Regions from separate parts of the Bacillus nitratireducens genome, predicted to be linked through region 1. Evidence: a T-box and tRNA genes for the amino acid it is inferred to sense, from the RefSeq annotation. Region 1 holds a T-box; the other holds one or more tRNA genes.
The links. The T-box of region 1 lies ahead of trpS (tryptophan--tRNA ligase). A T-box ahead of a tRNA ligase gene usually reads a tRNA of that ligase, here a tRNA-Trp.
Positions count from the first base shown of each region.

Region 1 (4,056 bases):
TTAAATTGGAAGCTTTGTTCATGTTTCCAATCACTCATAACGAATGGCCCGTTATATAATGTTGTATTTGCCTCTAAACCAAACTTATCACCTTGTGATTTCACAAAGTTCTCATTTAGTGGGTAGAACACCGGATAAACCGTTAAATCAATAAAGTAAGGAACGGGATTGTCTAATTCCACTTCTAATGTATAATCATCAATCGCCTTTACACCTAATTGGTCAGCAGGTAATTCTTTTTTATGAATTTTTTCTGCATTTTTAATATCGAACATAATGTATGAATACGTCGCTTTTGTATCTGGATTTACTGCTCTTTTCCATGAATACACAAAGTCTTTCGCTGTTACAGGTTCCCCATTCGACCATTTCGCATCTTTTCTTAACTTAAATATGTATTTCTTCCCATCATCTAGCTTTTGGACATCTTCAGCAATCCCAGGCATTCTCTTTTGATCTTTGCCAGTACGATATAAACCTTCCATCGTATTATTTAATGCTGTTGAAGATGCAGAATCTGATGCTAACGATGCATCCATTGATGGAATTTCAGATAACTCTGTTAAATTAAGAATCTGTTTTCCGTTACTACTACTCGTAGCGTTTTCTTTTCCTTTTGCTTTAGCGTCCTCTTTCTGGTAGCTACACGCGCCAAGCAACATACTTGCAGTTAAAGTCGATGCAAGTAATAACGGTATCTTTTTCTTCATGTTGTGTTGCCTCCCCTAATTGCACTTCCTGTACCCTCACTTGTAGAAAAACAGAATTGAAAGAATAATCTCCAAGTTTCTACAATTTTCATTATACATATAATATGACGATTGTGAATATAGTTTTTTGTTTTTTTGTTAAAATTTTTAATAAATTATTTATTTTTTTATTTTTTTGTAAAGAAATACGTTAACATTGCTACCATCATCTTGAAATTAGGGCTTCAATTGCGTATAATTTTCAAAAAATTATTTATATTACTTATTATAACTTTTATAGTATAATAATTCTAGTAATATTTTGACGGAGGGGAATATTTTGAATAAAGTTTTTTTTCATACTTGTATACTATTTTTTGTAGCGATAATCGCTTCTAGTGTTGGCGCATTCCTCGTTTCATCTCAGTTTTTGTTGAATTTTGTCAACATCTCATTCTATATCTCATTGTTTTTTATTCTTATAGGTGGTTTTTTATACATATTTCAAAATGGATTTTTTAACGTAACAATTTACGCATTCCAAAGAGTATTTGGTACGAACAAAAAAATTGACTCTTTAATTGAAGAAGCAGAGGAACCTACCGATAAGAAAGAGCGTATTTATAAAACATATTCATTCAAATGGACGTATCCGATTTGTATTACTGGTATCGTACTTGGTATGTTCTCGACTCTCATTAGCTTTACTATTTTGATGTAGTTTGCAAACGCTATTCCATATGATATAATAATCAGCAAAACATTTTGTTATAAAACTTTAGTTCTTTCATATTAAAAGGGCTCAGTTAACAATAAATAATTTTATATGTATGCGATGATAAAGAAGAGTACATATTGAGGCAATTTCAGAGAGCTTGTGGCTGGTGTGAACAAGTAATTGTGCAATATGGAATGGGCTTTTGAGCACCAAACCGAACCGTAAGTAGTAGGCTTTGGCGTTATATCCAGACGTTATTATGGATCTGAGAGATTTCACAACAGTGAAATAATTAGGGTGGTACCGCGGTCCATTCGTCCCTATGTAATTTGGGATGAATGGGCTTTTTTGTATGCCTTCTCTTCCCTATCACACATTCAAATTTAGGAGGAATTACTTATGTCAGTTATCTTTTCTGGTATTCAGCCAAGTGGAACAATTACACTTGGAAACTATTTAGGAGCTATGAAGCAATTTACAGAGCTTCAAAACGAACACGACTGTTATTTCTGCATTGTAAACCAACATGCAATTACAGTACCTCAAGATCCAGTACAACTTCGTAAAAACATCCGCAGTCTTGCTGCACTATATGTTGCATGCGGCATCGATCCTGAAAAAGCTACTTTATTTGTACAGTCAGAAGTACCAGCACACGCTCAACTAGGGTGGATTATGCAATCAGTTGCTTACGTTGGAGAATTGGAGCGCATGACACAATATAAAGATAAAGCTTCTGGTAGAGATTCAGTTCCGGCTGGATTACTTACGTATCCACCATTAATGGCTGCTGATATTTTACTTTACAACACTGAAATCGTGCCGGTTGGTGATGACCAAAAGCAACATATGGAATTAACACGTGATCTAGCAGAGCGTTTCAACAAACGCTTCCGTGAAGTGTTCACAGTTCCTGAAATTCGCATTCCAAAAGTAGGCGCTCGTGTTATGTCATTAACAGAACCTACGAAAAAAATGAGTAAATCTGATCCAAATCCAAAATCAATGATTAGTATGCTTGATGAGCCAAAAACAATTGAAAAGAAAATTAAAAGTGCTGTAACTGACTCTGAAGGTATCGTGAAATTCGATAAAGAAAATAAACCTGGTATCTCTAACTTATTAACAATCTATTCTTCATTCTCTGGAAAAACAGTTGAAGAAATAGAAGCAATGTACGAAGGAAAAGGATACGGCGACTTCAAAGGCGACCTAGCACAAGTAGTCGTAGAAGCAATTCGCCCAATCCAAGACAAATATAACGAACTAATCAGCTCCCCAGAACTAGACGAAATTCTAGACAAAGGTGCAGAAAAAGCAAACCGCGTTGCATTCAAACAACTACGCAAAGTAGAAAACGCAATGGGATTAAGTAGAAAACGTAGGTAACTTATAAAGCGGAGGCGACTGCTTAGCCCTGACGGCTAAGGTTCTTTCCCACAGAAGGTGCTTTTTACCTTCTCGTGGGGAAGGTTCTTAGACGCGAAGGGCTAGGAGCCGGAGCTGGATTTCTATATAAAGCGGAGGCAGCTCGTTCAGCTCTGACTGGCTAAGGTTCTTTCCCACAGAAGGTGCTTTTTACCTTCTCGTGGGGAAGGTTCTTAGACGCGAAGGGCTAGGAGCCGGAGCTGGATTTCTACATAAAGCGGAGGCAGCTCGTTCAGCTCTGACTGGCTAAGGTTCTTTCGCATAGAAGACGCTTTTTGTCTTCTTATGCGGAAGGTTCTTAGACACGAAGAGCTTGCTGCCTGAGCTGGATTTCTACATAAAGCGGAAGCGGCTCGCTTAGAATGTGAGGCGGATTTTGCCTCGTAGGAAGGCGCGAAGCCACCGAGCATTCTTGCCAACTCCATAAAAAAACCGCCAATTGGCGGTTTTTTTAATTTACCTTCTGCTCATTTTCCATTTCCCATAGCTTTTCAAAAAACGGCTGTCCTTTTACAAGGCGCTCGCATAATTGTTCGTGCTTCTCAGACCATCCAGTTTTCGCTTCATCATAAAGTTTAGCCCAAATATCTTCAAATTCCATATGTTGAACCATTCCGTATGCTGATGGATCCCACTCTGTGAACCAATAGCGAATTTCAGCTGGATTTTTCGTTGTATGTAATTGATCTAACGCCATAAATAATAATTGTTTTAGCTGTCTTTCTTTACGAGTCAAGCCATTCATAATGAAAGGCGATGGTGATAAAATATGATGTTCTTTTTCAATTTCTTCTACCTGGAACTCATACTTTTCCGCTTGCACGTTTTCTACCATCTCATATACCATCTGCTCTTGACGAGGTATAAGCCTACTTTTTCTAATTGGCACATTATAGCCGATTGAATCAATCGCGATGATTCCTTTTCCATCTGTAACTACAAAACAATATTCTTGTTGCAAACGTTCGTGATTTTTACGAATATAAGCCTTATGATGTACGTCTTCCAATAACTTTTGCGGAAGCTCTAACAATTCGTTCTCGATGTAATGATATAATGTGGAATCTACTTTTAATAATGGCACTTGATCTAATAGCTCAATCGTATCATCTTTCCGCCATTCGTAAAAATGACAAACGTTATACCCATTCTCTTCACCTTCAAACCAATTTACCCATACATCATGTAGATATAACATTCACTACCCCTCACTTCACTACT
Region 1 is NZ_JAUMJO010000001.1:1,023,699-1,027,754, forward strand. Features, by position in the region: gene Q3V31_RS05415 (peptide ABC transporter substrate-binding protein) at 1-710, opposite strand, end outside; gene Q3V31_RS05420 (DUF3899 domain-containing protein) at 1,030-1,410, shown strand; T-box leader at 1,516-1,732, shown strand; gene trpS (tryptophan--tRNA ligase) at 1,807-2,796, shown strand; gene Q3V31_RS05430 (YjbA family protein) at 3,287-4,033, opposite strand.

Region 2 (4,056 bases), on a different contig from region 1:
ATCTAGTAATCTAATTATATATGATATATCATCATTATACAGAACAAACGTTCTAAAAATCAATACTAGCTTTATTATCATTTTGACCTTTTTCTGAAGTAATATACATAAGAAAAGGGTAGCTATTTGAGTGTATCTCAAATAGCTACCCTTTTCTTACAACCTGCCTATAAGGTTATATGGCTGTACTTCCCACGTTTCATATGGAATGAAATGCGTTGCTCTCATCGCATCAACAGTTCTTGATTTCATATGAGGACGCGTTATATACTCATCGATGTTCTTTTCATTTAAAGCAATAAACTTAGCCTCTTGTATTTCTTCAGGTTGAATTTTTATATCACCACTCACATATGCCACTTTAAACACAACAGCTAAAATATGCATAGAAGCATTATAATAAACACCTGTAATTCCGATAGGCTTTACCGTTAATCCTGTTTCCTCCTTTATTTCCCTACAAACAGCTTGATCGAGTGCTTCTCCTTCTTCTACCTGTCCCCCAGGCATTTCCCACGTATCCGCTCGCCAATGCACTCTTGTTAAAAGCACCTCATTCTTTTCATTTGTTAAATAGCCTGCTACGGCAACGATATGCTTTGGTGTTTTATGCTCCATAGAAATACCTCCTAGAAATACAATCATTTAAAATACTATCTATAATCATATTCCATAACTACAACAAAACACCTTTAATAATTCATCATCGTAATTAACTTCACAAAAAAAAGACCCTATTCGTTAAACGAAAGGATCTTCTGTCTTATTATTCTCCTAAGTCTACGTTGTGGTAAACTTGCTGTACATCTTCTAAATCTTCTAATGCATCAACCATTTTTTCAAATTGTGCTTGAGCATCTTCAGGAAGTTCTACATCATTTTGTGCAAGCATTGTTAATTCTGCAACTGTAAATTCTTCAACACCAGCATCTTTAAGTGCAGATTGTACGGAATGGAATTGATCAGGTTCAGCATAAACGATAACAGACTCTTCTTCTTCTAGAATGTCACGTGCATCTACATCTGCTTCCATTAAAATTTCAAGAACTTCATCTGATGTTTTACCTTCAAGACCAATAACAGCTGTCGCGTCAAACATATAAGCTACAGAACCGTTTACGCCCATGTTACCACTGTTTTTGCTAAATGCAGCTCGTACATCTGCTGCAGTACGGTTTACGTTATTTGTAAGTGTATCTACAATTACCATAGATCCGTTTGGTCCGAATCCTTCATAACGAAGCTCATCATAATTTTCTTCTGAACCGCCTTTTGCCTTTTCAACTGCACGATCAATAATTGTTCTTGGTACGTTGTATGTTTTCGCACGTTCTAATACAACTCTAAGCGCTTGGTTTGATTCTGGATCTGGCTCGCCTTGTTTTGCTGCCACATAAATTTCACGTCCAAACTTCGCGTATATACGGCTTGTATTTGCATCTTTTGATGCTTTTTTTTCTTTAATATTATTCCATTTACGACCCATACTTTCCACTCTCTTTCCCATTTTAAATCTACATAAAAATATTAATATGAAATATAATGTGTATTCAACACATTTTTAAAAGAAATATAAAAAGTTCATTTTTGATTCATATTACAGACATAATATAAATTACTATCATTTTGTTCTTTCGACAAGTTATATTATACATGAATTCCTACGTTTATTACGAATTTTAGAATCAGGTAACATAATTTAACAAAAAAGACTCTAACATTTCTGTTAGAGTCTTTTTACATCACCGATTCCCATAATATTCCTATAATCACTTTCTATTGCTGTATAATTAAAATAGGAAAAAATTTGAAGGAAAGATGGGGGAAAGTAATTATGAAACATTCAAATGAGAAAAAAGCACATAGTCTTAAAGGGATAGGAGAAAAGCTAAACCCAACTATCTATCAAGTGAGATTCATGAAATTAGATGAACCAATTCGATTTGAGTTGTTTCCTGAATTAAAGGAATTAGGGGACTGGTTGAGTACTTCAACGCCAATGTGGGCGTGCCACTCAACTATGTACAAGTACAACAGAGAAGAGTTTGAAAAGAGGTTTTTAGAAATTACAAACTTAACCGTTGATAATGTACTAATATCTACTGGTGGTGTCGGATTTAACTTCATGTCACCTGGGTGGAGAAATTCTCTCTAGAGTGCTGGAAAAAATTATTGTATATGTAATATTCTACTGAAATTCTATAAAAGGATAAAACCGAACGTTCAGTTTTATCCTTTTAGTACTTCATAGTTTCTTCCAACTGTATCTAAAGTTCGTCGCTTACCCACCGCACACTACCTCCTACGCACTATTAGTGCTTATTTTGTCGTGTAATGAAAACACAAAAAGACTCTATACAATTAGTATAGAGTCTTGATGTTACGCCGTTCTTGATACCGATGGTCGGGGTCGAACCGACACTCCCGAAGGAACACGATTTTGAGTCGTGCGCGTCTGCCAATTCCGCCACATCGGCACAATAAGAAAGGCGGCAACCGGATTTGAACCGGTGGTAAAGGTTTTGCAGACCTCTGCCTTACCACTTGGCTATGCCGCCATATGAAGTTAAAATGGAGCGGAAGACGGGATTCGAACCCGCGACCCCAACCTTGGCAAGGTTGTATTCTACCACTGAACTACTTCCGCAAAAATGGCTGGGCTAGCTGGATTCGAACCAGCGCATGACGGAGTCAAAGTCCGTTGCCTTACCGCTTGGCTATAGCCCATCGATTTCTTACTTAATTATATGTAAGTATCAATTAGATTATTTGTAATTTTTAAAATAAAAATGGGGCGACTGATGGGAATCGAACCCACGAATGCCGGAGCCACAATCCGGTGCGTTAACCACTTCGCCACAACCGCCATGTTGTGTATATATATTTGGCAGGGGCAGTAGGAATCGAACCCACACTGGAGGTTTTGGAGACCTCAGTTCTACCTTTAAACTATGCCCCTATGTAAATGGTGGAGGGGGGCAGATTCGAACTGCCGAACCCGAAGGAGCGGATTTACAGTCCGCCGCGTTTAGCCACTTCGCTACCCCTCCGAAACTTACATGGTGCCGGCTAGAGGACTTGAACCCCCAACCTACTGATTACAAGTCAGTTGCTCTACCAATTGAGCTAAGCCGGCATATTTTATTAAAATAAATGGTGGCTCGGGACGGAATCGAACCGCCGACACGAGGATTTTCAGTCCTCTGCTCTACCGACTGAGCTACCGAGCCTTATTAAAATGGCGGTCCCGACCGGGGTCGAACCGGCGATCTCCTGCGTGACAGGCAGGCATGTTAACCACTACACCACGGGACCATTTGGTTGCGGGGACAGGATTTGAACCTGCGACCTTCGGGTTATGAGCCCGACGAGCTACCGTACTGCTCCACCCCGCGACAATATTATTCATATAATTTATATGGTGGAGGATGACGGGATCGAACCGCCGACCCCCTGCTTGTAAGGCAGGTGCTCTCCCAGCTGAGCTAATCCTCCAAAAGTGGTGACCCGTACGGGATTCGAACCCGTGTTACCGCCGTGAAAGGGCGGTGTCTTAACCACTTGACCAACGGGCCAAATATCATAAATCCTATGGCGGAGAGCAAGGGATTCGAACCCTTGATACGCTTGTGACGTATACACGATTTCCAATCGTGCTCCTTCGGCCAACTCGGACAGCTCTCCAATGGCTCCGCAGGTAGGAATCGAACCTACGACCGATCGGTTAACAGCCGATAGCTCTACCGCTGAGCTACTGCGGAATAATATTGCCTGGCAACGTCCTACTCTCACAGGGACAAGGTCCCAACTACCATCGGCGCTAGAGAGCTTAACTTCCGTGTTCGGTATGGGAACGGGTGTGACCTCTCTGCCATCATTACCAGACATTATTCTTTTGAGACAATCATTATTATAACTTATTCACTTCAAAAGTCAACAAGTTTTTTATGTTCTCTCAAAACTAGATAACATTGCTACATATTATATGGTTAAGTCCTCGATCTATTAGTATTCGTCAGCTCCACATGTCACCATGCTTCCACCTCGAACCTATCA
Region 2 is NZ_JAUMJO010000008.1:209,327-213,382, forward strand. Features, by position in the region: gene Q3V31_RS25340 (NUDIX hydrolase) at 157-618, opposite strand; gene Q3V31_RS25345 (YebC/PmpR family DNA-binding transcriptional regulator) at 767-1,486, opposite strand; gene Q3V31_RS25350 (DUF3884 family protein) at 1,835-2,155, shown strand; tRNA gene Q3V31_RS25355 (tRNA-Leu) at 2,396-2,477, opposite strand; tRNA gene Q3V31_RS25360 (tRNA-Cys) at 2,488-2,558, opposite strand; tRNA gene Q3V31_RS25365 (tRNA-Gly) at 2,573-2,647, opposite strand; tRNA gene Q3V31_RS25370 (tRNA-Gln) at 2,653-2,727, opposite strand; tRNA gene Q3V31_RS25375 (tRNA-His) at 2,791-2,866, opposite strand; tRNA gene Q3V31_RS25380 (tRNA-Trp) at 2,886-2,959, opposite strand; tRNA gene Q3V31_RS25385 (tRNA-Tyr) at 2,967-3,050, opposite strand; tRNA gene Q3V31_RS25390 (tRNA-Thr) at 3,061-3,136, opposite strand; tRNA gene Q3V31_RS25395 (tRNA-Phe) at 3,155-3,230, opposite strand; tRNA gene Q3V31_RS25400 (tRNA-Asp) at 3,240-3,315, opposite strand; tRNA gene Q3V31_RS25405 (tRNA-Met) at 3,319-3,395, opposite strand; tRNA gene Q3V31_RS25410 (tRNA-Val) at 3,420-3,495, opposite strand; tRNA gene Q3V31_RS25415 (tRNA-Glu) at 3,501-3,575, opposite strand; tRNA gene Q3V31_RS25420 (tRNA-Ser) at 3,593-3,684, opposite strand; tRNA gene Q3V31_RS25425 (tRNA-Asn) at 3,687-3,761, opposite strand; rRNA gene rrf (5S ribosomal RNA) at 3,770-3,885, opposite strand; partial or broken rRNA gene Q3V31_RS25435 (23S ribosomal RNA) at 3,986-4,056, opposite strand, start outside.
Region 2: it encodes a tRNA-Trp, which carries the amino acid that the T-box ahead of trpS (tryptophan--tRNA ligase) is inferred to sense. The anticodon was not compared.